Regions from separate parts of the uncultured Nisaea sp. genome, predicted to be linked through region 2. Evidence: predicted binding sites of a transcription regulator. Region 2 holds the regulator's gene; the other holds the start of a gene.

Region 1 (15,002 bases), on a different contig from region 2:
ACAATCTCGGGCGCGATCTGTTCAGCCGCATGGTGCATGGCTCCCGCTTCGTGCTTGTCATTGCACCTGCCGCGACATTATTTGCCTTCATCGTCGGTATTACCATCGGCCTCCCGGCTGGCTATTACGGCGGCAAGATCGATGCGATCATGTCGTTCCTTGCCAATCTGGTGCTGGCTTTCCCGGTGATCCTGCTATTCTACCTGCTTGTCACACCGGGTATCCGGGAAACCCCCATCCCCGTGGCCATGGCCGGGTTCTTCTTCATCTTCCCGATCATTTTCTTCAGCGTGCTGTTCTACAGCCGGTACGCGACCCGTCCCGGATTGCTGACGATCCAGCTCATCTGCGTGCTTCTGATCGGCGGCTGGCTCTATTCCGGACTGGTCTTCAATGCCGATCCTCTCAGCATCATCACGCTTGAGCCGAACGAGCTGAATATCTTCGCCTCGGTCGTCTTCGTGAACGCACCGACGGTGTTCCGTATCGTCCGCGGCATCACCATGGACATCAAGACGCGGGATTATGTGGCAGCCGCCCAGACACGGGGCGAGAATGCCTGGTACATCATGCTCTGGGAGATCCTGCCCAACGCACGCGGCCCGCTGATCGTCGATGCCTGCCTGCGCATCGGCTACACGACAATCCTGCTCGGCACCCTCGGCTTCTTCGGCCTCGGCCTGGCACCCGAAAGCCCTGACTGGGGATCGATGATCAACCAGACCCGGGCCTTTATCCGGATCGTCCCCACCATCGCCCTGCCTCCAACCCTTGCGCTGGCAATTTTCGTCCTCGGACTGAACCTGCTGGCCGACGGACTGCGCGAGCAGTCACTGAAAGACTGAGGGGGGCACGGACATGACAGAACCAATCCTCGAGATCAAAAACCTTTCGATCTCCTTCTTTGTCCGCGCCGGTGAGATCCCTGCCGTGATGGATTTTTCTTGCAAGGTCATGCCGGGCGAGGCCATGGGCCTGGTCGGCGAGTCCGGCTGCGGCAAGTCCACGGTCGCCCTCGGCGTCATGCGGGATCTCTCCAACCGGGGAAAAATCACCGCCGGCTCCATCAAGTTCAAGGGCCGCGAGCTGACCACCATGAGCGAGAAAGAACTGCGGAAAATCCGCGGCTCCGAGATCGCCATGGTCTACCAGGAGCCGATGGCCAGCCTGAATCCCGCCATGCGGGTCGGCAAGCAGCTCATGGAAGTGCCGATCCTGCATGAGAATACAAGTGTGGACGAAGCCTATGACCGGGCTCTGGAGATGATGCAGGCCGTGCGCCTGCCCGATCCGGAGCGGATGATGGATTCATATCCGCACCAGCTTTCCGGCGGCCAGCAGCAGCGCATCGTCATCGCCATGGCGCTGCTGTCTAAGCCCGCCCTGCTGTTGATGGACGAGCCGACGACAGCGCTTGATGTCACGGTTGAAGCCGGCATCGTCGAGATGGTGAAGGAACTCGGCAGCCGGTTCGGCACGTCCATGCTGTTCATCTCGCACAATCTCGGCCTCATCCTGGAAACATGCGACCGGATCACGGTGATGTATTCCGGCGAGGCGGTCGAAACCGGCTCTGTTAAAGGCGTATTCGACCGGATGCGGCATCCCTATACGCAAGGTCTGTTCCGCTCGATCCCGCTTCCCGGAGCGGACAAATATGCCCAGCCCCTCGTCGCCATTCCAGGCCAGCTGCCCCTGCCCCACGAACGGCCGCAGGGATGCAATTTCGGACCGCGCTGCTCCTACTTCGAAGCAGGCAGGTGCGATGTTGGTGAGATCCACATGCGGGATACCGGTCTGGACGGGGAGCATTATTCACGCTGCGAACGCGTGGCCGAGATCGATTGGGACGCCCCGGTCAAGCATGACGGCATCATCGAGGCGACGGAGCCCGGCGAAACCATTCTGACCGTCACCGGCCTGAAGAAATATTACGAGGTTGCCGCGAACCAGATGTTCGGCGGTGGCGAGACCCGTGTGGTGAAGGCGAACGAGGAAATCACCTTCTCGGCCCGCGAGGCGGAAACCGTGGCGATCGTCGGTGAATCCGGATGCGGAAAATCCACGCTCGCCAAGATCCTGCTTGGCCTTGAGACCGCAACGGAAGGCACCGTCACCCTCGGCAATATCGAGATCGGAAGCACGGATATCGGCGACCGGGACACCGGCACCATCAGCTCCATCCAGATGGTGTTCCAGAACCCGTTCGATACGCTGAATCCCAGCCATACGGTCGGCTCCCAGATCGTCCGGACCCTGGAACGGTTTGGCATTGGGAAAAGCCCGAAAGACCGTACGGAGCGGATGCTGGAACTGCTCGATCTGGTCAAACTGCCGCGCGCGTTCGCCAAGCGCATGCCGCGCCAGCTTTCAGGTGGCCAGAAACAGAGGATCGGCGTGGCCCGCGCTTTTGCCGGCGCCCCGAAGGTCGTGGTCGCGGATGAGCCGGTATCCGCGCTCGACGTCTCCGTGCAGGCGGCGGTGACGGAGCTGCTGATGGATATTCAGCGTGCGTCGCGCACGACAATGCTGTTCATCAGCCATGATCTCTCCGTCGTCCGCTATATCGCGGACCGGGTGATCGTGATGTATCTCGGTCATATCGTGGAACAGGGAACAACCGACGAGGTTTTCTCGCCACCCTATCATCCCTATACCGAAGCCCTGCTCTCGGCGATCCCGATCGCGGACACGAAGGTGGTGAAAAAGCATATCGTGCTGGACGGCGATATCCCGTCGGCCATGAATCCGCCATCCGGATGCCCGTTCCAGACCCGCTGCCCGCACAAAAGCGAAGTGCCGGGGAACAGGTGCGAGACGGAACTCCCCCCAACACGGACATTGGCTGGCGGCCACCAGATCAAATGCCATCTCGCCGACGATATCCTCGACAGGATGGAACCGGTCGTCGCACTCGGCTGAGAGATCTCACTTTCCGGGTAGAGCCAAAAAAGAAAGCGGGCGGCCAAAGGCCACCCGCTTCTCTTGATCAATGGCCCGTTACCGGGCCATTACATCTGCTTATGCGTCACCCGGAAGAGCCTGGGAGACGGACTTCACCATTTCAGTGATGCGCTTGCGCACACCGACATTGGTGATGTTGTAATAGGCACGAACCAGCTCGAGCGTTTCACGCCGCGCCATCGGGTCGTTCGGCTTTTCCTCGTAATCGGTCGTCGAAGAACCAGAGCGCACTTTGCGCGGAGAGTTCGCCGCCGTGTCATCCGTCATGTCATCAAAGAAGAAGCTGACGGGGACATCGAGGATCTGCGCGATATCCCAAAGGCGGGAAGCGCTGATGCGGTTGGAGCCGCGCTCGTATTTCTGGACCTGTTGAAAGGTAATATTCAGTGCCTCGCCCAGTTGTTCCTGGCTCATGCCCAGGAGAGTGCGACGCAACCGAACACGCCGTCCGACATGGACGTCAATCGCGTTATTGTTCGTTACGCGATAGTTCGGATCATCACTACCATTCAATGCTTGCTTTGCTGCGGCCATTCTCAGTCTCTAGCGGTTGAGTGAAGTTGGTTCTCAGTCACGACATTCAAGATATAGGACCAAGAGTGCCGGGTTTCTACAACGCCTTGGTGTTATTTCCAACAAAAACTAAAGGATTCGTAGAATATTATCTGGTGACGATCAAATTAACACTAAAGAAAATTAACTATAAACCTTAACCAAACATAACAATTCGACTTATAATTCAAAAATAAAGAAAATTACTCTTAATTTATCTTTGCTTTTTCAGATCCTCGAAACAGAAAGCCTGATATAGCGCGATTTTCTGGGAAGTAGAAATCAAAAACAAGACACTAAAAAATTTGAACGGTCATTTCGTTATTTTCGTTTCCGTCACCTCTCATTCCAAATACGACCACCGGCATTAACGTTTTGTCGCCGTATGGCTAGACAATTACCCCCTCAAAATGGGCACCATTACGGCAATAAAAAGGTCTTTTTTGGAGGCACGCATCGCGATGACCGAAGCCCCGAGCCGCACAAGAAAGCGCGAACGAACACGAAAACGCTCGGATTCGGCCGGCACGGACCGGAAGATCAGGCAGGCTGAGTGGTCCCGGTTGCGCTCTCCCTACCCACCGATGGGTATCGTCTCAGAGGATGAACTGGAAGCGATCCACACTGCCTCGCTCCGTATCCTGAGCGACATCGGCATTGATTTCCTGGACGCGACCGCACGCGACATTTTGAAGCAACATGGTGCCGATGTCGCAGAAGGCTCCGAGCGCGTCCGCTTCGAGCCTGACATGGTGCTCGAATATGTTGCCAAGGCTCCGTCTGAATTCACCCTCCATGGCGGGCGCCCCGAGCGGGATCTTGTCTTTGGCGGCAACAACCTCAACTTCGCGAGCATTGCCAGCGCCCCCTTCTGCAGTGATCTCGAAGGCGGCCGCCGGGACGGCAACTATGCCGATTTCCAGAATTTCGTCCGTATGGGCCAGACCGCGAACATCATCCATCTGTTTGGCGGCTATCCGGTCGAACCGGTGGATCTGCCGCCGCAGACCCGGCATCTGGATTGCCACTATTCCTTCCTGACCCTGTCCGACAAGGTGCATCACGCCTATTCGCTCGGGCGGCAACGGCCGAGCGATGCCATCGACATGCTGTGTATCGCCCGTGGCGAGACCCGTGACAGCATCGCCGACAGGCCCGGAATGCATTCCATCATCAACACCTCCTCCCCTCTCCGGGTCGACATCCCGATGCTGCAGGGCCTGATGGAAATGACCAACCACGGCCAGGCCATCTGCGTCACCCCCTTTACCCTCTCCGGCGCGATGAGCCCGGTGACCATTGCCGGCGCCCTCGCCCAGCAGAACGCGGAGGCCCTCGCGGTCATTGCCTTCACCCAGATGGTCCGCGCCGGCGCGCCGGTGATCTATGGCGGCTTCACGTCGAATGTGGATATGCGCAGCGGCGCTCCCGCCTTCGGAACTCCGGAATATGCCAAGGCTGCTTTCGTCGGCGGCCAGCTCGCCCGCAAGTACGGGCTGCCCTACCGCTCGACCAATGCCAACGCCTCGAACGCGGTGGATGCGCAAGCAGCCTGGGAAAGCATGATGTCGCTCTGGCCGGTTGTGCTCGGGCACACCAATCTGGTGATGCATGCCGCCGGATGGATGGAAGGCGGCCTGACCGCATCCTTCGAGAAGTTCGTGATCGATCTCGAACTCCTTCAGGGCATGGCTGCGTTTCTGCAACCGCTGGAGATCAACGAAGCGAGCCTCGGCCTGGACGCTATCCGCGATGTCGGCCCCGGCGGGCATTTTTTCGGCACCGCGCACACGCTGGAACGCTATGAGACCGCGTTCTACCAACCGCTGCTTTCGGACTGGCGCAATTATGAAAGCTGGGAAGAAGCCGGCAGCCCGGATGCGCTTACACGAGCGAACCGGACATACCGCGCCCTCCTGGAAGAATTCGAAGCTCCAGTGATCGATCCCGCCATTGACGAAGAACTGAAAGCCTACATGGCCAAAAGGCGGGAAGATCCCCGTATAGAATAATAATCAAATAAAACGGCGGCGGACATATGACGCCGCCGTTTATTACTGGTTCAGGAATGTGGATGCGCCGGGTGTTCTTTTGGCCGGAACAGCCATCGCCGTGCAATCTCGCGGTATCCACGATAGATCCGCTCCTCGCGGCCACCGGTCAAACGCCTCCGCAAAACCTCATAACGCGGCAGCGCATACCAGGGCACGCCCGGGCAGGCATGGTGCGCCACATGCAGATTGTTGTTCAGGAACAACAAAGCCAGCGGGGCTTCCGCCTCGACAATCGCCGTCCGGTCATCGGCCTCGGGTGCCGCGTGATGTTCCGCGAATGAGCGAAGCAGCAGCAATCCCGTCCCCGGATAGGCAAAGCAGAGCAAATAGAGCCAAAGCGGCATGCCGCAGACTCCGGTAATCCAGACCGCAAGCAGGGCCAGCCCCACTGCATGGAAGGCCCAGTCCTTCACGCGTCCTTTTCCCCGCGCAAGATCACGCGCCTCGCGCCAGAGAAACAGGCTTGCGACAAAGAACGGGCCGAGCACAAGCCGTCCGGCGAGCGTATTCACGGCGCGATAGATCATCCGCCGCAGCGCGGAAAACCGGCTCCATGCGTCGGGCGTGACATAAAAGGATTCCGGATCCTCGATCGGATCGGTCAGATATTCGTTACGGTGATGCTTGAGATGGCTGTCCCTGTAGATGCCAAACGGCACCCAGAGCATCATCGGCAGCCCCGCAAGCAACGTGTTGAGCCAAGCGATTCTGGTCGGATGACCGTGAATAGCTTCATGCTGATAACTCGCATGCCAGGCGACTACCGGCGCCCCAAGCAACGGCAACAGCCATATAGGCAGTGCAGCATGCCAATAGGTCAGCGCGGCGAAAAGGCCGTGAATAACGCTCCAGAGCGCGACGGTCTGCCACTCGACGGACGAGACGGACAGCGTAAAGACGGAGTCAACATTACCAGGAGAAACAGATACTTCCGGGATTTGCCGAGAAATCGGTGCGGGGTGACGTTCAAACATGCCCACAAGGTATGCCGCACCGCACAACCGCAACAACGAGCGTTTGCGCTATTTTTGCAGCTTATGTTGACCAAATAAGCAATTTGCAGATAAAACACAACATTGCTTATTTTCCCGCCAGGAACCGCCTTGGACCGCCGAGACACAGTCGAAATCTTCCGGACCCGCCTTGCCGAAAGCATGGAACGCGCCGGCATGAACCGGTCCGGCCTTGCCCGGCGTGTCGGCGTTGACCGCTCGACCCTGTCCCAGTTGCTGTCAGCCGATAACGAACGCCTGCCCCGCGCGGATACGGTTGCGGCCATCGCCTCGGCCCTGCAGGTCAGCCTTGACTGGCTGCTCGGCCTGACCCAGCAGGAACAGCTCGGCGCCGAGATCCTGCAGCGGTCGATCCATATTACCGAAGCATCGCGCGCTGCCGTGGACCGGAACATCGCCGAATGGCATGCGGAGGCCGCCGGTTACAAGATCCGTTATGTCCCAAGCAACCTGCCCGATCAGGTCAAAACACCGGAGATCCTGGCCTACGAACACGGCGTCGTGGAAGCTTTCGAGCGGGACAGCGCGCTGGAACGGGCACAGGACCAGCTCGCCTATACCCGGCGCCCGGAAACCGATATCGAGATTTGCATGCCGCGGCAGGCGCTGGATGATTTCGCCGCCGGAGCCGGTATCTGGCACGATCTGGCGCCAGCGCTCCGATATGAGCAGCTACGCTATATGCGGCAGCTGCATGATGAGCTGTATCCCAGAATGCGCCTCTACCTGTTCGATGGGCGTCGGGTATACTCCGCCCCGCTGACCATCTTCGGCCCGCTGCGCGCCTCGCTCTTCCTTGGCCAGAGTTTCTTTGTCTTCAACACGACCGACCATATCCGCACCCTGACCCGCCATTTCGATCAGCTGATCCGCGACGCAGTCGTTCAAAGCCATGCCCTGGACGACTATATCGAGAGGCTGCTCTCACGCTTTCCGGAACACACCGCCTGATGATTGCCACGCTCGACATGTACGATTTTCCGGAGATCCGGGATGCGACGAACACCTGGTGGGAAGCACTGGCGCGCGGGTTTATCGCCGAAGGCCTGACCGGAATCCCGCCTCACCGCACCCGTTTTTCCGATGAAAACGCGTCATGGTCCGCCCCCGGGCTGATCTTCACCCAGATATGCGGATATCCGCTCCGCAAGCGGTATCGGGACGTGCTGCGTGTTGTCGGAACCCCGTGCTACCGCGCGGAAGGATGCGACGGGCCGCGCTACAGCAGCGTGGTGATTGTCCAGCGCGGCGCCGGGATCGGCTCCGTGGAAGCGCTTGAAGGTGCCAGACTTGCCTATAATGGCGCCCTTTCCCAATCCGGCATGAATGCTTTCCGCGCCTTGCTCTCGGAGCGTGGGATCAAACCGGGCTTTTTTGGCGACGCGGTATGCAGCCGCGGCCATCGGGCCAGTGTTTCCATGGTCACTTCGGGTGAGGCCGATACAGCCGCGATCGATTGCGTCACCTGGGCATTGCTGCAGAAACACGCGCCGCACGAATGCGATGCGGTCGAGGTCCTGGCCTGGACTCCGGGTGCGCCGGGCCTGCCCTATGCCGTCCCCGCAAGCAGTGACGAGCAAACCATCGCCGCCTACCGGCGCGGAATCGACCGGGCAATAGCAGACCCGGCCGCGCAATCCGCCCGCGAGGCGCTCCTGATCGACGGATTCGCGCCCCTGACAGATGCCGATTACGAAGAAATCGACGCCATGGAAACACGTGCCCGCGAGCGAGGACTGCCTTCCCTCTTCTGAGCTTGTTGCCCGGCGGCCCGCGCGGCAAGATCCCCGCCGGAACGACAACGCCACGTAAAACAGCGCCACTTGTGAGGGAGACACGCCATGGCCATTACCTTTTACGATCTGTCCGGCAAGGACGGAGCACGGTTCAGCCCGTTCGGCTGGCGCGCCCGCATGGCCCTCGCCCACAAGGGACTCGAGGCCGACGCTATGGTCGAGCATGTCCGCTTCGGGGAAAAAGCCAAGATTGAATTCAGCGGGCAGAAACTGGTTCCGGTGATCAAGGACGGCGAGACAGTCGTCAACGACAGCTGGGCCATCGCCTGCTATCTGGAAGATACCTATGCCGATCGCCCGAGCCTGTTTGGTGGCGAAGCCGGACGCGGCGCTGCACGGCTGATCAATGACTGGACAAATCGCTCCATCAATCCGTTGGTCGCCCGCTGCATCGTCCATGATGTTCTGCTCCGTTGCGACGAGCGTGACGTGGACTATTTCAAGGAGAGCCGGGAAGCACGCTTCGGCGCCGCCCTCGAACAGATCCAGGCCGGGCGCGAAGAGGTTCTTCCGAACCTGCATCAGGCTTTGGCACCGATCCGCACGGTTATTGAGGAACAGCCCTTCATCGGCGGCTCCAGCCCGAGCTATGCCGATTACGCACCGTTTGGCACACTGATGTGGGCGCGGGTTTCCAGCCCGTTCGAGCTTCTGGAAGAAAGCGATCCGCTCTGGGCCTGGCGCGAACGCCTGCTCGACGCCCATGGGGGAGCGGCCCGCGCCGAGCCGGCCTGCCCGAAAGCCGCCTGATCACCTCACGAGCCCGGAAAACCAGCATTATGTCACGTGTACCCGCCCTCAAACCCGAGGATATGTCCGATGCGCAACGGACAATCCACGATGCCATCGTCAATGGCCCCCGTGGCCGTGTCGAAGGCCCGCTGAAAATCTGGCTACATAGCCCGGCCCTGGCCGACAAGGCACAACAGCTCGGCCAGTTCGCCCGGTTCGACAGCTCACTCGAGCCACGGCTTTCCGAACTCGCCATTATGGTCACCGGCCGGTTCTGGGGCGCCCAGTTCGAGTGGTCCGTCCACAAGCCCTTCGCCCTGAAGGCAGGCATCTCGGAAGAAATTCTGGACGCCATCCGGGACAGAAAAACTCCACCCTTCAAGAATACGGACGAACGGATCGTCCATGACGTCTCCCGCGCCCTGCATGAAACCCACAGGATCGGCGATGCTCTTTATGCCGAAGCGGTCGATGTACTGGGTCAGCAGCAGGTGATCGATCTTGTCGGTCTGCTTGGTTATTACACGCTGATTTCCATGACCATCAACGCCTTCGAGGTTCCGTTAGAGGGTGATCAAATCGCCGAACTTGACTGATTTCAAGGCATTTACGGGGCGCGCATGAAGATGTGCGCCCCGCATCACAGCGAAAACCATTATTTTAATACTAAATTATTTTTCGATTTTAGAAGTGGTTAACGTTGCGTTAACCACAACCTCGCGATACCATTGTCACCATTGAGTAGGAGAGTATACATGATAACTCTTGCGATGGTGATAGTGACCTGGTGCGTGGTTGCCCTTGTCGGCGGCGTTCTTCTTGGACGCGGTATCCGCGAGAACTAATAGCTATTTTATTTCAGAGCTTTGCTTGCCTGGATTCCAGCTCTGCTTGCCGATTCCAGTAACGCTTCCCCAGCCTCTGTTTCCTGAGCCGGCAAGCTTTCGATCAGAGCGGTCCAGCCCTTAAAACAACTTCGATTCCAACAATAATCGCCGTCAGCATCGCAAGATAGATGACGAACTGCGCGTGATCCTCGCCATCGATCACCACCTTGCGCAAGCGCGCACCAAAAATATCGAACAGTGAAACCGTCGCCAGAATAATCAACAAGATCGCGGCGCCCGATCCGTAATCGAATCCCCGCAACGCTTCCGACAGTGACATGCCGATGCCGCCTGCCCCGACGATGCCAAGAACCGTGGCCGAGCGCACATTTGCCTCGAACCGGTAGAGCGAAAAGGAAATCCAGAGTGGCAAGACCTGCGGGATCACCCCGAAGACGATTTCATGCAGGCTCGTGGCCCCGGTCGCCCGGATACCTTCGACCGGGCGCGGGTCGATGGCTTCAACGGCTTCGGAGAAGAGCTTGGCGAGCGTCCCTGTCGTATGAATGGCCAGCGCCAGTACTCCGGCAAGCGGGCCAAGTCCGACAGCGGCAACAAAAACCAGCGCAAAGACCAGCTCGTTGATCGCCCTGAATGCATCCATCAGGCGCCGCACCGGAAAACTGAGCCAGGCCGGCGCCAGATTTGACGATGCCATCAGACCAAAGGGGACCGCGAACACGACCGAGAGGAACGAGCCCCAGACCGCCATCTGCACGGTCTCCAGCATAAGATCCAGATAACTCCGCCAGTAACGGAAATTGGGTTCCAGAAAATCGGACAGCAGCATCGCCATGTTACCGCCACCGCTGAACACATCCCCGATACGGTTCATGTCCGACGGCACGAAGCTCCAGACCAGCATGATCAGGAAAGTGCCCCAGAGCAGGTAGTCGAACGCCTGCTCCTGACGGCCACGGCCAGGCACGACGATGTCCTCCAGGCGGGGCTGGGTTCCGTTGGCGGCAATATTATTCATGGCTGACACTCATGGGACTTGGTTCCCGAAAAGAAGCGGGGGCCACGTGGCCCCCGCATATCGGCCCGGCGAAACACCGAACCAGGATCTGGGTTACTTGCGAGGGCGAGCCTCCGCGGCGCGGCGGATATCCGCGATCTTCTCGTCGATCTTGGCGATCTTCTCTTTCTTCTCGGACTGGGAGAAAGTGTCGTCACCCTCGATGGACATGCGCTGACGGATCTGGTCCATCTCATAGAACGGCCAGAGCTGGGCATTCGAGGACGGCACGAACGGGCCCATATCGATCATGGCCAGGATTTCACGCGCCTTGGTCACTTCCGCATCGCTGCCAAGACGACCATAAGTCATGAAAAAGCTCATGATCTTGGCTTTCAGATCCTTGTTCAGTTCCGGGCGCCAAGCCATCGGATCGGATGCGATCAGCGGGGAGCGCCAGATTTCCTTGATCTCGGCAAACAGTTCCGGTTTGGCAAATTTCAGACGCTTGTAGAGACCGCCGGAGGATGCGACAGCCGCGTCGACCTGCTTGGTTGCGACGGAGATCAGGTTTGTCTCGTGGTTTGCATTGCGGACAATCTTGAAGCATTCCTTCGGATCAACGCCTTCCTTGGCGAAGATGAAGGTGGACGGCACCAGAAAGCCCGAGGTCGAGTTCGGATCGCCAAGGCCAAAATTCAGGCTCTTGTCGCACTTCATGACGTCTTCGTAGCTCAGACCCGAATCCTTGTGCGTGACCATGACCGACCAGTAACCCTGATCGCCGTTGGATTCGGTCGTCTGTGCGAAAATCTCGGCACCGGCGCGGTCGACCGCGACCATGCCGGACTTGTTGCCGTACCAAGCGATATCGACCTTGTCGAAGCGCATGGCTTCGATCACACCCGCATAGTCGGCCGCGAAGAACGGCTTCACCGGCATACCGATATCCGCTTCGAGCGCCTGCAGAAACGGCCCCCACTTCTCGCGCTGGGCGGAGCTGTTCTCCGTCGCGATGATGCCGAAATTGATTTCCTTGGGATTTTCGCGATCAGCAAAAGCGGGCATGGCGCTTGCCGCAATGCCGGTTGCCAGAACCGCGGCGGCGGTCAGGCGAGTAAAGATCGTCATGGGATCAGCTCCTCTTGATGCTGGGAAATAGGGTCAGGCGAATGCGGCGAGCCGCTGTTCCGCCGTCTCATGCACTTCCGCGAAATCCTCGGCATCGGGGAGGATCAGCTCCTCGCTGGCCTCGCCGTAGATTTCGCGCAAAAAAGACGTGGTGAGATCGAGAGACGGTCCGTCGAACACGACACGGCCATCACGCATGGCGATGGTGCGCTTGCAGTAGCGCCGGGCATATTCGACCTGATGCAACGAGACGAGAACGGCCGTGCCTTCCGTCCGGTTGATGTCGGACAATGTCTCCATCACCCGGCGGGCGGAGGCCGGATCGAGAGAGGCAATCGGCTCGTCCGCGAGAATGGCTTCGGATTCCTGCACAAGACAGCGGGCGATGGCGGCACGCTGCTGCTGCCCGCCTGAAAGCGTGGCCGCGCGCTGCCGCGCCGTCGCAGCAATGCCAACGCGCGCGAGCGCCTGCATAGCGCGCTGCTTTTCCAGATGAGAGAACTGCATCAGGACGCCGCGCCATTTCGGCATCCGGCCAAGCCGGCCCGCGAGCACATTGGTCAGAACCGTCAGGCGCGGCACCAGATTGAATTGCTGGAAGATCACACCGAGGCGCCGCCGCACCTGCGACACGTCCCCGGTCAGGCGGCCACCGGCCTGCACCTGATCGCCGAATACCGCAATCTCGCCGCCGTCCGCCCCCTTATTGGCAACGATCAGCCCGCCGATATGCCGGATCAGTGTCGACTTGCCGGAACCGGAGGCGCCAATCAGCGCGACCATCTCGCCCGCGGCAAGCGTGACGGAAACCCCGTCCAGCGCCTTGCGCCCGTTCGGAAATGTTTTGCAGACGTTCGTGACCTGAATAACAGGCTGGCTCTGAGTATGTGACATGCGGCCCCTTCCCAAGGGTCGCGACATTACTCAGAAGCGTTGACCGGCACGCCGCAGAGTTGTGACGGTTTCAGGACTCCCTCGTGACTCAATACCCACAAAAAGACGCGGAAGAGTCCCCGATACGTCACAATCGGCGGGATACGATCTGCGGGCACTCCATCGTCATCACCGCTTCGCCGTCCTGATTGAAGGTGGTGTATTTGAAGCGGACAAAGCCTCGATCCGGCTTGGAGCGGGAGGGACGTTTCTCCAACACCTCCATTTCGACACGCAGCGTATCGCCCGGCCGCACCGGCTTCAGCCAGTTCAACTGGTCGATGGTCCCGGCACCGAGATTGGTGGCCTGCAGCCCGTTCGCCTGCCAGGCCAGCCTGAAGCTGACGGCAAGGGTCTGGAAGCCGCTGGAAATAATGCCGCCGAACGGACTCTCTTCCGCGTCCGGCACACTGACATGAAAGGGCTGCGGGTCGTACTTCCAGGCGAAATCGATGATCTCGGATTCCGTCATGGTCTTGCGCTGGGAGCCGAGGACCTGGCCGATTTCCAGGTCCTCGAAATAGACGGGCGCTTGCATCGACCTGACCTCAGATAGCTGCGGCAATGGCGTCGCCGAGATCCTTAGTCGTCGCCTGGCCGCCAAGGTCCGGCGTCTTCGGCCCGCCGCCGGATGTGACAGCCTCGCAGGCCGCGACGATGGCATTGGCCGCTTCCTGATGCCCGTGATGTTCCAGCAGCATGGCGCCGGACCAGATCTGCCCGATCGGATTAGCGATCCCCTTGCCCGCAATGTCCGGCGCCGAGCCGTGCACCGGCTCGAACATGGAGGGATATTTCTTTTCTGGATTGATGTTCGCTGACGGCGCGATGGCGATGGATCCGGCCACGGCAGGGCCGAGATCGGAGAGAATGTCGCCGAACAGGTTGGAGCCGACGACAACGTCGAACCAGTCCGGATGCAGCACGAAATTCGCGACCAGAATGTCGATATGATACTGATCCGTCGCCAGATCCGGATATTCCTTCGAGATCGCCGCGAAACGCTCGTCCCAGTACGGCATGGTGTGAATGATGCCGTTGGACTTGGTGGCGGAGGTCACCTTCTTCTTGCCGGTGCGCTGGCAAAGCTCGAAAGCGTAGCGCATGATCCGGTCGGTCCCCGTGCGAGTAAAGACGCTTTCCTGCATCGCCATCTCGCGGTCCGTACCCTCGAACAGGCGCCCGCCGATGGAAGAATATTCGCCCTCGTTATTCTCCCGCACGACATAGAAATCGATATCCTCGGCCGTCCGGTTCGCCAGCGGGCAATCCATGCCCTTCAACATCCGGATCGGACGCAGGTTCACATACTGCTCCATCTCGCGGCGGATCGGGATCAGAAGTCCCCAGAGCGAGACATGATCCGGCACCCCCGGAAAGCCGACAGCGCCGAGGAAGATCGAGTCGAATTCCTTCAACTGATCGATGCCGTCGAGCGGCATCATCATGCCGGTCTTCTTGTACCGCTCGCAGCTCCAGTCAAACTCGGTGAAATCATACTCAATGCCGAACTTCGCCCCGGCCGCCTCCAGCACCTTGATACCTTCCGGGATCACCTCCCAGCCGATACCGTCGCCCGGGATGACCGCGATTTTGATTTTCGACATTGGGTTTTTCCTCCGCATCAGGATTTCTTATTGGCGCATAATAGGCGGGGAACACGGAGGGACAAACTACTCCGTGGCACTATTCCGTTTCGGTCTGTTCATGGCATCTTCCCTGGGGCTCTCTTGACAAGTTCATGACACCGCCGCAGGTTGCCAGGCAGTGATGCTGGGGTGTTCCGGGTGACCGGAACTGAGAGGATACCCATCGAACTTGATCCGGGTCATGCCGGCGCAGGGAGACGTCACGAGACTGCATTTGCGGTCGCGTACATTCCTCTCGCCCCGATTTTGAATCTACCGTTCCGCCGAGCGGGACTATTGGAGTGCCGGGAATGTTCCTGAAATCCGCCGCCGTCGCGCTGACCGCGCTGCTGG
Region 2 (15,002 bases):
GGCGACCCTGCATGGCTTCATCGAAACCCTGCGCGGACCGGCACGGGACGATCTGGAAGCGCATGAGCGGTTTCTCGAGATCATGGAGCAGCAGACCAGCCGAATGACCCGGCTTGTCACGGACCTGCTGTCTCTTTCCCGTATCGAGACCGCGGAACACACCGCACCTAATGAAGAGATAGAGTTGCGCCCGCTGGCCGAGCATCTGACGGCCGCGACCGAAATGACCGCGGCGCGTCAGGGCATCAAGGTTGCGCTCGATATCGATCCGGCGCTGCCGCCCCTGATCGCGAACAGCGACGAAATCTCGCAAGTGCTGCAGAACCTGCTGGAAAACGCGCTCAAATACGGCCGCGATCAGAGCGTCGTGACAATTCACGCCAAAATGGCGAAAGACCTTCCCGCGTCTCTCAGCCTGCAAGCGCATCATCTGGTCGCGATCAGTGTCTCAGATCAGGGGGACGGCATCCCGCGTGAGCATATCCCCCGCCTCACGGAACGTTTCTACCGAGTGGATACCGCACGCTCGCGCGAATTGGGCGGAACCGGCCTCGGCCTTGCCATTGTGAAGCATATTGTCAGCCGCCACCGGGGCGCCCTGACGATCGACAGCAAGGTCGGCGAAGGCAGCACTTTCACGGTCTATATCCCGTGCAAGGCACCGGCCGTCACCAAATCGCAACTTTTCGCCGCCGGCTGAAACAAAACCTTCACATTTCCGTAGTAATAGGGTCTCAGGAGCGGCGTAGGAACGGGGCGACCCGGCTCGGAACTGTGCCGGGCACAGTCGATCACACTCCTATGTCCCGGAGGCAAAATCGTGCTTAGGAAATCCATCATCAAGGCTATCCCGCTCGCCCTCGCCGGCGTTATCGCTGTTGCAGCGGCTGCGGAAGCCCGTGACCAGATCCGCATCGTCGGATCCTCTACTGTATTCCCGTTCTCCACGACCGTTGCAGAAACGTTCGGCAAGACCAGCGGCTTCAAGACGCCGGTCGTCGAAAGCACCGGTTCCGGTGGCGGCCTGAAGCTGTTCTGCTCCGGTGTGGGCGTCCAGCATCCCGACATCACCAACGCGTCGCGCCGGATCAAGAAGTCCGAAGTCGAGCTTTGCGCCAAAAACGGTGTCTCCGACATCGTCGAAGTGAAAATCGGCTTTGACGGCATCGTCATCGGCAACGCCAAGGGCGGCCCGACCTTCAACCTGACCAAGCAGCAGATCTTCCTGGCTCTCGCCGCTGAAGTTCCGGTTGACGGCAAGATCGTCAAGAACCCGTACAACAACTGGTCCGAAATCGATCCGTCCCTGCCGGACGAAGCGATCGAAGTCCTCGGCCCGCCGCCGACGTCCGGTACCCGCGACGCTTTCGTCGAGCTGGCCATGCGCCCGGGCGCCAAGTCCTTCAAGATGCTTGCCGACATGCGCAAGGCCGACAAGAAGGGCTTCCGCAAGATTTCCGACTCCATGCGGGAAGACGGCAAGTTCATCGAAGCTGGCGAGAACGACAACCTGATCGTTCAGAAGCTGCAGGCTAACCCGGTTGCCATGGGCATCTTCGGCTTCAGCTTCCTCGACCAGAACAGCGACAAGATCAAAGGTGCGAGCGTTGCCGGCAAACAGCCGACCTTCGACAACATCGCATCCGGCGATTATGGCATTTCCCGCTCCCTCTTCTTCTACGTGAAGTCCGCGCATATCGGCGTGGTTCCGGGCATCGAGGAATATGTCGCTGAATTCACCAGCGAAAAAGCCATCGGCGACGACGGCTATCTGTCCGACAAGGGTCTGATCCCGCTGCCGGGCGCAGACCGCGAAAAGTATCGCGCTGCTGCCGCGAACAAAACCAACCTGACCATGTAATTGGTCTCGGGAGAGGCGGTCCGCCGCCTCTCCCCTGTCTTTATGGACCCGCACGGAACCGTGGATCCATAAAGACAGCGACTTAATGCGGCCCGGCACCTCCTGCCGCGGCCATGAGCAACCTCCGCCGGCGGGGCACTATGAACAGCTTTTTCCTTATTCTGGTTGTCATCGGACTGTCTGTCGTCGGCTACGCGATCGGCCGGGCAAGGTCCGTTTTCGCCGCATCGGGCGATGCCCGCATCCTGCACTCACTGCCGAGCTACTACGGCATGTTCGTCGCACTCGGTTGCGGACTGCCGGCAATACTTCTGCTGGCAATCTGGCTGGTGATCCAGCCGCAGATCGTCGATCACATGGTAATGTCGGGCCTCGATGCGTCGATCATGCCGCAAAGTGCGGACGACTATTCCCTGATGCTGACCGATATCCGGAACCTCTCCAGCGGTAATGCGACAAGCCGGGTGGCCAGCCCGGCCATTGTCGCCGCCACGGAGCGGTATCTGGCGCTGCAATCCATCGGCTTCTGGTCCATGGTCGGCAGCGTGGTCTGCATCGCGCTGCTTGGCCTCGCCTGGGCCCGCTCCCGGATCAGCCGGAACTTCCGGGCCCGCAACGCGGTCGAGAGTATCATCCGCGTCCTGCTGATCATCTGCTCCTTGATCGCGATCCTGACCACCGTCGGCATCGTCATGTCGCTGATCTTCGAGAGCCTGCGCTTCTTTGCCCGCATCCCCTTCTTCGACTTTCTCTTCGGTCTTCACTGGAGCCCGCAGACAGCAATCCGCGCCGAGCAGGTAGGCGCCTCCGGCAGCTTCGGCGCCGTGCCGATCTTCGCCGGTACCCTGCTGATCACCCTGATCGCGATGCTGGTGGCGGGTCCGATCGGTCTGCTCTCCGCGATCTACATGGCGGAATATGCCAATCCCAGGTTCCGCGCCATTGCCAAGCCGATGCTGGAAGTGCTGGCCGGTATCCCGACCGTGGTCTACGGCTTCTTCGCGGCCCTGACCGTGGCTCCGCTGATCCGGGGCTGGGGTGAGGGAGTAGGGCTCGACGTTTCCTCGGAAAGCGCCCTCGCGGCCGGTCTGGTGATGGGTATCATGATCATACCTTTCGTCTCCTCGCTCTCGGACGACGTGATCAATTCGGTGCCGCAGTCACTGCGTGACGGCTCCTACGGACTGGGAGCCACCAAGTCGGAGACCATCCGGCATGTCATCCTTCCGGCCGCCCTTCCGGGTATTGTCGGCGCCTTCCTGCTGGCTGTCTCCCGCGCCATCGGCGAGACCATGATCGTGGTGATGGCCGCCGGCCTCGCCTCGAACCTGACGGCCAACCCGTTCGAAGCCGTCACCACGGTGACAGTGCAGATCGTTACCCTGCTGGTCGGCGATCAGGAATTCGACTCCGCCAAGACACTCGCGGCCTTTGCCCTCGGTCTTGTGCTCTTCTTCATCACCCTCGGTCTGAATGTGGTCGCCCTTCGGGTGGTCCGGAAATATCGGGAAAAATATGACTGACGCGATCATGAACTCGAAGCCGAGCACCGAAATCCGCCGGACGCCACTGAGCGGGGACCGGCTGAAGAAACGCTACGCCGCGGAACGTCGCTTCCGGCTCTATGGCCTCGGCAGCATCATCGCCGCGGGCCTGATGCTGGTATTCCTTGTCGGAAGCATCACCGGCACCGGCTATACGGCGTTCCTGCAAACCTACATCAAGCTGAATATCTCTTTCGATCCGGAATATCTCGATCCGGCCGGAACAGGAGATGTCGAACAGCTGAAGACGGCCGACTATGGCGGTATGGTCAAAAAGAACCTGCGGGACAATTTCCCGGAGGTCACCGGCCGTTCGGACAAGCGCAAGCTTTACAATTTCGTCTCGCCGAACGCCGGGTTCGATCTGCGCAACATGGTCATCGAGGACCCGTCGCTTGTCGGCCAGACCCTTGATCTCTGGATCAAGGCTTCCGACGATATCGACATGCTGACCAAGGGCTATGTCGACCGGACCCTCGTGGAAGCCAATCGCCGGGTCACGGACACAGAGCTGAGCTGGTACGACAAGCTCGATTCAAACGACCGGATCGAAGCGCGCTTCAACACCGATTTCTTCATGAAGGCGGACAGCCGCGAGCCGGAAGAAGCTGGTATTCTCGGCGCCGTCACCGGCTCCTTGCTGACCCTGGTGATCACACTGCTTCTGTCCTTCCCGATCGGGGTGATGGCGGCAATCTATCTTGAGGAATTTGCTCCGAAGAACCGGTGGACCGACCTGATCGAGGTGAACATCAACAACCTCGCGGCCGTGCCCTCCATTGTCTTCGGTCTGCTTGGCCTCGCGATGTTCCTGAACTTCTTCGGCTTCCCGCGCTCCGCCCCGCTGGTCGGCGGCATGGTGCTGGCACTGATGACATTGCCGACCATCATCATCGCCGCCCGCTCCGCCCTGAAAGCCGTGCCGCCCTCGATCCGCGAGGCCGCCCTCGGGCTCGGTGCCTCGCCGCTGCAGGTCGTGACCCATCATGTGTTGCCGCTGGCCATGCCCGGCATTCTGACCGGCACGATCATCGGCATGGCCCAGGCCCTCGGTGAGACCGCACCGCTGCTGATGATCGGCATGATCGCCTTTATCGTCGACGTACCCGGCGGCTTCACCGATCCGGCGACCGTACTGCCGGTGCAGATCTATCTCTGGGCGGACAGCCCCGAGCGCGCCTTCGTCGAACGGACCTCCGCCGCGATCATGGTGCTGCTTGCTTTTCTGATTTTCATGAACATTGTGGCCGTCATGCTCCGCAAGAAGTTCGAACGGCGCTGGTAGAGGTAATTCCATGAGCGAGAAAAAAAAGATGGCTAAGTCCGACACCTCCCCGGCGTCGACAGCGACGTCCCCGAACGTGACGCCGAAAATGAAGGGCGACAAGGTCAAGGTCTTCTACGGAGAGAAGCAGGCCCTGATGGATGTCGATCTGGACATCAAGCCGAACGAAGTTACGGCGCTGATCGGCCCGTCCGGCTGCGGCAAGTCCACCTTCCTGCGCTGCCTGAACCGGATGAACGATGTCATCGACATCTGCCGCGTCGAAGGCAAGATCACGCTGGACGACGACGATATCTACGACTCCTCGCTCGATCCGGTACAGCTCCGTGCCCGCGTCGGCATGGTGTTCCAGAAGCCGAACCCGTTCCCGAAGTCGATCTACGACAATATCGCCTACGGCCCGCGCATTCACGGCACGGCCCAGAGCAAGGCCGATGTCGACGAGATCGTCGAGACCAGCCTGACCAAGGCGGGCCTGTTCGGTGAAGTCAAGGATCGCCTGCTGGAGCCCGGCACCGGCCTTTCCGGCGGCCAGCAGCAGCGCCTCTGCATTGCCCGCGCCATCGCGGTCAATCCGGAAGTGATCCTGATGGACGAGCCCTGCTCGGCCCTCGATCCGATCGCCACCGCGAAGATCGAAGAGCTGATTGATGAGTTGCGCGAGAACTACACCATCGTCATCGTGACCCACTCCATGCAGCAGGCAGCCCGGGTTTCCCAGCGCACCGCCTTCTTCCACCTGGGAGAGCTGGTCGAGGTTGGCGATACCGAGCAGATTTTCACCAACCCGAACGACTCCCGCACGCAGGGATACATCACCGGCCGGTTTGGTTAAGCGCGTTCACGGATCATAGTTTAATGGGTGCAAACGACCACATAGTCAGCTCTTTCGACGAGGATCTCGAGGCCCTCAAGGCCAAGATCGCCCAGATGGGCGGCCTTGTCGAAAGCCAGTGTGAAGCCGCCGTGCGAGCCGTACACCGGCGTGACCAGGCGCTCGCCCAGCGGGTCCGCGAAGCCGACGCTCCGATCGACCATCTGGAAACCGAGATCGAGGCCATGAGCCTTCGGCTGCTGGCATTGCGTCAGCCGCTCGGGGGCGATCTGCGCACGGTCGTGGCCAGCCTGAAGATCGTCAGCGACCTTGAGCGCATCGGCGATTACGCCGCGAATATCGGCAAACGGGCCATTGTTCTCAGCAGCCTGCCCGAGATCCCGCCGGCCAATGGCATCGTGCGCATCGGCAGCCTGGTCCAGTCCCTGATCAAGGATGTGCTGGATGCCTACGCGGACGACAATCTTGATCTCGCAATTGCCGCCTGGCACCGGGATGAGGATATCGACGAGCTCTATACCAGCCTGTTCCGAGAACTGCTGACCTACATGATGGAAGATCCGCGGAATATCTCCGCGTCCACTCATCTTCTGTTCATCGCGAAGAATCTGGAACGCATGGGCGATCACGCGACCAACATCGCCGAGACCGTGCATTTCCAGATCAAAGGCACGAAAATGCAGGCCGACCGCCCCAAGGGCGAGGATGCCAGCTATGTCGTGACGATGCCTGAATGAGAGCGTTCATATCGAGAGTTAGTGTCCTATGAACATGATGCACCCCAAAATCCTGATCGTGGAGGACGAAGCCCCCATCGTCACTCTGCTGCGCTACAATCTTGAGCGGGAAGGATTCGAAGTCCTGGAAGCCGGCGATGGCGAGGAAGCCATGCTGCTGGCCATGGAAAAAAGCCCCGACCTGATCCTGCTGGACTGGATGTTACCGCTTCTCTCCGGCGTCGAGGTCTGCCGCAGATTGCGCCGCACACCCGAAACCAAAGCCGTGCCGGTAATCATGCTGACAGCGCGCGGCGACGAGGGTGACCGGATCCGTGGCCTGAATGCGGGTGCTGACGATTACATCACCAAGCCCTTCAGCCCGAGCGAGCTGATCGCCCGGATCCGCGCCGTGCTGCGCCGGACGCGCCCGGCGAGCGACGCCGAAACCCTGGAATTCGAAGATCTCGAAATGGATCTGGCCTCCCACAAGGTGCGCCGGAACAGCCGGGAAATTCATCTCGGCCCGACCGAATTCCGGCTGCTGCGCTATTTTCTGGAGCATCCGGGCCGGGTGTTCTCCCGGGAGCAGCTGCTGGACCGGGTCTGGGGCCCCGACATTTATGTCGAGCCGCGTACCGTCGACGTGCATATCCGCCGTCTGCGCAAGGCCATCAATATCGAGGCGGAATCCGATCTGATCCGCACGGTCCGTTCCGCCGGATACGCTCTCGACCGGTCAACCGCACCGGCCTGAGCCCCATATCTCAGCTTATCGGTTTTCCGCCGGACACGGGCTCCGGCGGAAACATCCGCATCAGAACCAGCAGCAGGATCAGGCCGGGTACCGCAATCGCCGTCGAAGCGATGAAAAACCCGATCCAGCCAATATGATCCGTGACCCATCCGCCGCCGGAGCTGAGGATGGTGCGCCCGAAAGCCATGAAGGATGACAGCAGGGCATATTGAGTGGCTGTGAAGGCGACATTCGTCAGGCTTGAAAGATAGGCGACGAAGGCGGCCGTTCCCATGCCGCCGGTAAAGTTCTCAACCCCGATCGTCACCGTCAGCATCCAGATATCGTGCCCGGCCACGGCCTGCCCGACAAATACCAGGTTCGACAGGGCCTGCAGCACGCCGCAGAGCAGCAGCGCCTTCAGCAGCCCCATATGCTTCACCAGGGCACCGCCGGCAAACAACCCCACCAGCAGAGCGACAAGGCCGAACACCTTGGTCACCTGGGCGATCTCCGTCTTGGTGAAACCGAGATCGATATAGAACGGGTTCGTCAGCGTGCCGAGGAAGGCATCCCCGAGCTTGTAGAAAAGGATGAAGGCCAGGACCAGCAGAGCGCCCCGCCGCAACAGGAACTCCGAGAACGGGGTGAAAATCGCCCGGTGCGCCCATTCAGCGGCGGACTCATTCTCCCGTGTCTGCTTTTCCGCTTCCGCGCTGGCATCCGGCTCCGGGCTCACGAGAACCGCGCCCAGGCCAACCAACATCAGGCTCGCCATGGCGAGATAAGCCACGAACCAGCCAATCGCGTCCGCCAGGAAAAGCGCACCCGCCCCGGCAATAAGCATCCCGATCCGATAGCCGAAGGTCGAGGCCGCCGCACCGGCGCCCTGCTCGGATTCCGGCAGGGATTCGATGCGAAAGGCGTCGATCACGATATCCTGGCTGGCCGAGAAGAAGGTCACGGCAACGGCCATCAACGCCATCAGTCCAGGGTTGTTCACCGGGTCGGTGCCACCGAGCAGGATGATCGACAGCATCAGGGCAAGCTGGGTCAGGATCAGCCAGCTCCGCCGTCTGCCGAACAGACGGCCGAGAAGCGGCAGCCTCAGACTGTCCATCAGGGGCGCCCAGAAGAATTTCAGCGTGTAGGGCGTCCCGACAAGGGCAAACAGGCCGATGGTCGTCAGATCGACCCCGGACTCGCGCATCCAGGCGCTCAGGGTCGAAAAGGAAAGCAGCAGGGGCAGACCGCTGGAAAAGCCCAGCAGAAAAACGATCAGAATGCGGCGCTTCAGATACAGCGCCGCCGTCTCCGCAAGCCAGCCCCTGACGCTGGACATGGTCTCAGCCAAGCCGCGCCGCCAGAAGCTCTTTCAGATTGGCCTCCGGCCGGGCGCCGTAATGCGAGATGATTTCCGCCGCGGCAACACCGCCGGCCCGGCCCCAGTCGGCAGGCTCCAGGTCACGGCAATAGGCATGCAGGAAACCGGCGGCGAAAAGATCGCCCGCGCCGGTCGTATCGACGACCTTGGCCACCGGCTCGGCATCGATCACATGGACTTCCGATTTGTGCAGAACAACGGAGCCCTGCGCGCCACGGGTGATCGCCGCCGTCTCGCAGTTTTCCCGCACCTTCTGCAATGCTTCGTCGAAATCGCTCGTCTGGTAGAGCGACTTCAGCTCTTCCTCGTTGGCGAACAGGATATCGACATGGTGATCGACCAGCTCGAGGAAGGCATCCCGATGGCGGTCGACACAGAACGGATCGGAGAGGGTGAGCGATACCTTGCCCCCGGTCTCGTGCGCGGTCCTGGCTGCATTGATGAAGGCCTTCTTGGCTTCCGGCGGATCGAACAGATAGCCTTCCAGATAGACCACGCGGCTGTCCGCGATCAGGTCCGGATCGACATCCACCGGGCCAAGCTGCACGCAGGCGCCGAGAAAGGTGTTCATGCTGCGCTGGGCATCCGCCGTCACCATGATCAGGGACCGGGCCGTCGGCGGGCCATCCAGGGTCGGCGCCGTCTCGAAGCGCACACCAACCGCCGTGATGTCATGCCGGAAGACCTTGCCAAGAACGTCGTCCTGCACCTTGCCAATATAACCGGCCTTGCTGCCGAGAGAGGCGAGCCCGGCCGCTGTGTTGCCGGCGGATCCTCCGGACATTTCCATGCCGGGGCCCATCTTGCTGTAGAGCAACTCGGCGCGCTCCGCGTCGATCAGGTTCATTGCCCCTTTTTCGATGCCGTTTTCGGCCAGGAAATCGTCAGTGGCTTGGGAAAAAACGTCGACGATCGCATTACCGATACATGTGACATCAATGGACTTGGCTACCATCTGGAGCAGGCTCCCGGATACAGAACAAAAGAAAGGCGGCGGACGGCATGTCCGCTCATGCGCGCGACAAGGTACTGGAGCGGGGACGGCATGGAAAGGCCGCGATCACCGAATGCCGCCGCCGCTCTTGCGCGGGCAGGGTTCCTATGCTTTTTCGGCCCTGATGCATTGGACCACGCCGCATGCGGTCCCACTTGTTCCGGTGACAACGCCAGAAAGAAGAAGAGAGCGCCCATGTTTTCAGCCTTGTCCGCCACCATCGGTCAGATGACGGATCCCAGGCTCCGCAATCCGATCATCATCAGTGTCGTCGGATCGATCATGGCGATCCTGTTGCTCGGGGCAGCGGTCTGGTACGTCCTCGACTGGTTTTCGTTTTTCGGCGGGTGGCTGGATGATGCGGCGGCCTGGGTCGCCAGCCTGATCGTGGTGATCCTGGGCGTTCTGTTTTTCCCCGGTGCCGCCAACATAATCTCCGGCCTGTTTCTGGACTCCGTCTGCAAGGCCGTGGAAACGAAGCATTATCCGGCGCTTGGTCCCGCACGCCCCCAGCCTTTCACCGAAACCGTTCTGGAAAGCCTTAAATTTCTCGGCATTACTGTCTTAATCAATGTTCTGCTTTTGCCAATTTATGCGCTGGCATTCTTTCTGCTGGTCCCGTTCATTAACCCTGTCATATTTTACAGTGCGAACGGGTATTTGCTGGGCCGGGAATTCTTCGAAATGGTGGCCCTGAGACGGCTTTCACCCGCGGAAACCAAGGAGTTACGGAAGCGCAAGGCAGGCTCGGTTTTCATCAGTGGCGTGCTGATCGCGGCCGTCATGACCATCCCCATTGTGAACTTCGCCGGACCGGTCATTGCGACGGCTTTTATGCTGCATCGTTTCGAGCGCTTGCGGAGTGACATGAAGAAATGATAATAAGTCCTTGAGTATTAAGGTCGATGGCCATGGTCTCTTCTGCAATTATATGAGTTGACGATCTGATGTTTCGGCGTAAAAAATCCGGCACAGACAGCACCGCACGCACGAGCCCCTCTTTCGGGAACAACGCGACGGATGAACAGCATCCTTCGGAGGCACGCTTGGACCCGGCGGCGCCCGTCTCTGAAGAGGTTACAACCAAGAAGCCGGACGAGGAGTCCAGAATGCAACCGAGCAAACCTTCCTCATCCGGGTTCGTACCGGAAATCCCGCGCCGGACTCTCGATCTTCCCGGCTCGTCCAGCCGGCGTGGCGGCGCGCCCCGTTCCGAGAGCAAGAAGCTTACGGTCGGACCCGAGATTTCCCTGACGGGCGAGATCACGGCCTGCGACAGTCTCATTGTCGAAGGCACCGTCGATGCGACGCTGGAAAACAGCCGCCATCTTGAAGTCACCGATTCCGGTCATTTCAAGGGCAAGGTCATGATCGACGAGGCAATCATCGGCGGACGCTTCGAAGGCACGCTCGTCGTGCGGAAGACCCTGCATGTGCGCAGCAGCGGCCGTATCACCGGTTCCGTGCGGTTCGGTCAGCTCGAAGTCGAGCTTGGCGGCCAGATCGACGGCGACATCGCAGTCTTCAAGGACGACACCGCGAGTGTGCCGGAGACGTCGGAGTAAGTCAGTGCCGGTGCGTTTTTTTGTTTTTCTCCTGATCGCCTTCACTCTTTCGGCTTGCGGCGCCGCCGTACAGAAAACGGCGAGTACCGGACGGGTTCAGCAGCCTGTTACCGTGGGGAAATCGATAGCACCGGCCACCGGCCAGACCGGGCAGAAGGACCCCGCATCGGTCGCCAGCCTCCCCGTCCCGCCAAGCCCGCCTGCCTTCAGCCCGGAAGAACGCGATCCGGGCCGGTTGCTCGATCTTGGGCTGCACGATCTTTCGGCCATTCTCGGCAAGCCGGCCTTCATCCGGAACGACATGTCCGCTGTGGTCTGGCAATACCGCACGGATGCCTGTGTGCTTGACCTGTTTCTCTATGAGCTCAATCACGATCTTGCCGTGACCTATTACGAGTTCCGGCCACGGCGTAACGGCGAGCTGGTGCGGGACGAGTGCTTTGTCAGTCTGTTGCGGCGGGGCATCTCGCGCGCGGCACAAAGCTGAGCCAGATCAGGCAGGCTCCAGCGTCTTTTCCTTGAAATTGCACAGATCCGAAACCGGACATACCGGGCAAACCGGCTTGCGTGCCTTGCAGATATAGCGTCCGTGCAGGATCAGCCAGTGATGCGCATGCAGCATCCATTTCCCGGGTATCCGCTTTTCCAGGGCGAGTTCCACCGCAAGCGGGGTTTTGCCCGCGGCCATGCCCGTGCGGTTGGCAACGCGGAAAAGGTGCGTATCGACGGCGATGGTCGGTTGGCCGAACGCCATATTGAGAACCACATTCGCGGTCTTCCGGCCAACACCCGGAAGTTTTTCCAGCTCGTCCCGGTCCTGCGGCACGATGCTGCCATGCTCCCGGATCAGGATCTCCGAGAGCGCGATGACGTTCTTGGCCTTCGAATTGAACAGCCCGATCGTCTTTATATAGTCGCGCACCCGCTCAAGCCCGAGAGCGACCATTTTCTCGGGTGTATCCGCGACCTTGAACAAGGGACCCGTCGCTTTGTTCACGCCGATATCGGTGGCCTGCGCGGAAAGCACAACGGCGACCAGCAGCGTGTAGGGATTGACGTAATTCAGCTCGCCTTTCGGCTCCGGCTCGCGATCACTCAACCGCTGGAAAAACTCGTCCACCGCCGCATTGGTCATCCGTTTAGCCATAACACCCGCACTCTCTCGCTTGCTTTCAGGCGCGTCCTGTTTTCAGGTTGTCTTTGCCCTGCGCCCGCCACAGGGTAGAGCCTTGATGAAATACCATGCAACAAGTCCGGACACAGGCGGTGACACACGCTGAAAACAGGGGTGAAACAAGACCCGACGACGCACTCTTCGATGCCATTCTCTATCCGCACCGGAGCCTGTCGCCCCGGGGATTCCTGATTCTGATGGCGGCAATCACCTGCTGCAGCATTGCCATAGGGACAGCTTTCTGGATCGCCGGTGCCTGGCCTGTTTTCGGTTTCTTCGGGCTTGATGTCCTGCTGATCTACATCACCTTCCGGCTCAGCTATCGCGACGCGCGGCGATATGAAACGGTTCATCTGACCCGGGCCGCACTGACCGTCGAGCGTTTTGTCCGCGGGCGCCGGGTCATGGAAAAGCACCTGCAGCCGTACTGGCTGAATGTCAGGGTCGAGGAAGAGCGCAGCGGGCCGGACCGGCTGATGCTGCGCACCCATGGTCAATCCCTCGAAATCGGCGCCTTTTTGTCGCCTCCCGAAAAGCAGGAATTCGCGGACAGCCTAACCAGCGCGCTGAAAGAAGTCCGCTCCGCCTGATACCGGGCTCCATCAGAGGCCGAGAACATCCGCCATGGAATAGAGCCCCGGCTTGCGGCCCGCAGCCCAGATTCCAGCGCGCACGGCTCCGGCGGCGAAGATATCCCGGCTGGTTGCTTTGTGCGTCAGCTCGATCCGTTCATTAGGTCCGGCGAAAATAACGGTGTGCTCTCCGACCACATCGCCGCCGCGCAGCGTGGCAAAGCCGATTTGTCCCGCTTCGCGGGCGCCCGTGACGCCTTCCCGCGACAACACGCCTTTGTCATCCAGACTGACGCCGCGTCCCTCGGCCGCCGCCTTGCCAAGACCAAGCGCGGTGCCGGAAGGCGCATCGATTTTCCGCTTATGGTGCATTTCAACTATTTCGATATCGAAATCATCGCTCAGGGCGCCTGCGACCTTCTTCACCAGGTCGAACAGCAGGTTGACCCCGAGGCTCATGTTCGGGGCATAGACCAGCGGGATGTTTTTCGCGGCATCGGCCAGGGCGGCTTCCTGCTCCGGTGTCAGGCCCGTCGTGCCCGCGACGAATGCCGTGCCGCATTCGGACGCGATCCGCGCATGCTCAACCGTGACGGCCGGAAGCGTGAAATCGATCACAACATCGGATGAAGAGATCACCGCGCGAGGGTCCGAGACGGTTTTGACCGTCACCCCTTCAAGCTGACATAGTGCAGCAATTTCAACGCCCTCTTCAGCACTACCCCGAAGAACAGTACCGCCGGAAATCTCGGCTTCCGGGTTCTCGTGAACCTGTTTGGCAATCATCCGGCCCATAAATCCGGCGATGCCCATGATTCCAACTTTTGTCTTGCCCATTAAGCCCTCCCGGACAGGATTTTTTTCGCTCTGATGGTCCTAACCTGCTTTCCCGTACCTGTCGAGACCGCTCGTCATGCCAAGGTGCACGGTCCGTCAAAAGTCTCGTTTTCACTGATTTTATCTGATATATCGAGCTGATAAAATGTTTGAAATCAGTGATATCATATTAGGCGCCTTGTCGAAGGGGGCGGCGAACGGATACCAGATCCGGCGCCGGATCAATAACGACTTTGCCCATTTCCAGTCGGTTAGTGCCGGGAGCCTGTACCCCGCCCTGAGCAAGTTGAAGGCCCGTGGCGCCATTACCGAGAGCGGGTCCGCAAATGGCTCCCTCGACTCTCGGCACTTTGAAATCACCACACTCGGCTATGACATCTTGCGTCAAAGGGTCCAGGAGGCGGGTGCCGGGGAACGGCTCAGGTCCGATTTTCTCGCTGCGGTCTATTTCTCGGAAACCGCGGGGCCGGAGGAGACGGAGCGGCTCCTGGAGGAACGTGCCGGGGTGTTGAACCAGGAAATCCGCGCACTCCTGGCCCTACCCCTGCAAAACATGTCCAATACCGAGCGCTTCACAGTGCGCTACGCACTGGCGGTGCGTCGTGCCGGGCTGGAATTCCTCCGGCACGAAGGTCGTGCCATTGCTACCGCCATCGATATAGAATCAAGAAAAACAAAAGCTTAAGTAAAAATACTACCGGGATGACCAGGGGTGTTTCGCCATTTCCGCAATATGGCTGACTACCATAATTTGCCCGGGCGCTACGAAAAACGCCGGCCCCAAAAGGCCGGCGCTCATCTGATACAAATGCTCTTTTCAGGCAAAGTCAGTCCCTGAGATCATCCCAGAGATCCTTGACTCGGTCAAAAAAACCAGCCGACTGCGGGCTTGTCTTGTCGTTCTGGCCGGCGGCAAATTCTTCGAGCAATTCCTGCTGGCGCTTGCTGAGATTAACCGGAGTCTCGACGATCACCTCGACATACTGATCGCCCCGGGCCGGGCTGCGGAGCACGGACATGCCCTTGCCCTTGAGCCTGAACTGCTTGCCGCTCTGCGTACCCTCGCCAACGGTGATCCGGGCGCGACCGCCTTCGATTGTCGGAACCTCGATTTGACCGCCAAGCGCGGCGGTCGTCATCGGCAGCGGAACCCGGCAATAGATATCGGCACCTTCGCGCTGAAAGATCGGATGATCGGCGATTGCCAGGAACAGATAGAGATCTCCGGGGGCCGTTCCACGCGGTCCGGCCTCACCCTCTCCGCTCAAACGGATACGCGTGCCATCCTCGACACCGGCCGGAATATTCACCGACAGGGTCTTTTCCTTCTGCACCCGACCGTTGCCGCCGCAGCTCTTGCACGGCTTTTCGATCCGCGTGCCGTTGCCGCCACAATGCGGGCAGGTCCGCTCAATCGTGAAGAAACCCTGCTGCGCCCTTACCTTGCCGTGACCGTGGCAGGTCGTGCAGGTGACGGGCTGGCTTCCCTTCTCGGCGCC

The links. Region 2 encodes PhoB, which activates phosphate uptake and scavenging genes when phosphate is short. Its sites were predicted from a motif close to TNTCATAAAACTGTCA; they were not measured.
Region 1: the regulator PhoB is predicted to act here: its motif matches at 13,044-13,059, upstream of phnC (phosphonate ABC transporter ATP-binding protein).

Annotation. Positions count from the first base shown of each region.
Region 1 is NZ_CAXBDC010000012.1:68-15,069, reverse strand. It holds gene AAC126_RS04510 (ABC transporter permease) at 1-845, shown strand, start outside; gene AAC126_RS04505 (ABC transporter ATP-binding protein) at 859-2,922, shown strand; gene AAC126_RS04500 (helix-turn-helix transcriptional regulator) at 3,022-3,498, opposite strand; gene AAC126_RS04495 (trimethylamine methyltransferase family protein) at 3,978-5,528, shown strand; gene AAC126_RS04490 (fatty acid desaturase) at 5,579-6,544, opposite strand; gene AAC126_RS04485 (helix-turn-helix transcriptional regulator) at 6,674-7,534, shown strand; gene AAC126_RS04480 (PhnD/SsuA/transferrin family substrate-binding protein) at 7,534-8,337, shown strand; gene AAC126_RS04475 (glutathione S-transferase N-terminal domain-containing protein) at 8,425-9,129, shown strand; gene AAC126_RS04470 (carboxymuconolactone decarboxylase family protein) at 9,159-9,707, shown strand; gene phnE (phosphonate ABC transporter, permease protein PhnE) at 10,060-10,977, opposite strand; gene phnD (phosphonate ABC transporter substrate-binding protein) at 11,071-12,087, opposite strand; gene phnC (phosphonate ABC transporter ATP-binding protein) at 12,121-12,981, opposite strand; gene AAC126_RS04450 (MaoC family dehydratase) at 13,109-13,558, opposite strand; gene AAC126_RS04445 (tartrate dehydrogenase) at 13,569-14,627, opposite strand; TPP riboswitch at 14,785-14,883, shown strand.
Region 2 is NZ_CAXBDC010000055.1:2,227-17,228, forward strand. It holds gene AAC126_RS13140 (ATP-binding protein) at 1-700, shown strand, start outside; gene AAC126_RS13145 (substrate-binding domain-containing protein) at 821-1,861, shown strand; gene pstC (phosphate ABC transporter permease subunit PstC) at 2,002-3,384, shown strand; gene pstA (phosphate ABC transporter permease PstA) at 3,392-4,690, shown strand; gene pstB (phosphate ABC transporter ATP-binding protein PstB) at 4,779-5,525, shown strand; gene phoU (phosphate signaling complex protein PhoU) at 5,549-6,262, shown strand; gene phoB (phosphate regulon transcriptional regulator PhoB) at 6,291-6,998, shown strand; gene AAC126_RS13175 (AmpG family muropeptide MFS transporter) at 7,009-8,319, opposite strand; gene AAC126_RS13180 (adenosine kinase) at 8,324-9,316, opposite strand; gene AAC126_RS13185 (EI24 domain-containing protein) at 9,551-10,234, shown strand; gene AAC126_RS13190 (polymer-forming cytoskeletal protein) at 10,465-10,920, shown strand; gene AAC126_RS13195 (hypothetical protein) at 10,925-11,407, shown strand; gene nth (endonuclease III) at 11,414-12,055, opposite strand; gene AAC126_RS13205 (DUF2244 domain-containing protein) at 12,187-12,684, shown strand; gene dapB (4-hydroxy-tetrahydrodipicolinate reductase) at 12,697-13,503, opposite strand; gene AAC126_RS13215 (PadR family transcriptional regulator) at 13,649-14,188, shown strand; gene dnaJ (molecular chaperone DnaJ) at 14,331-15,002, opposite strand, start outside.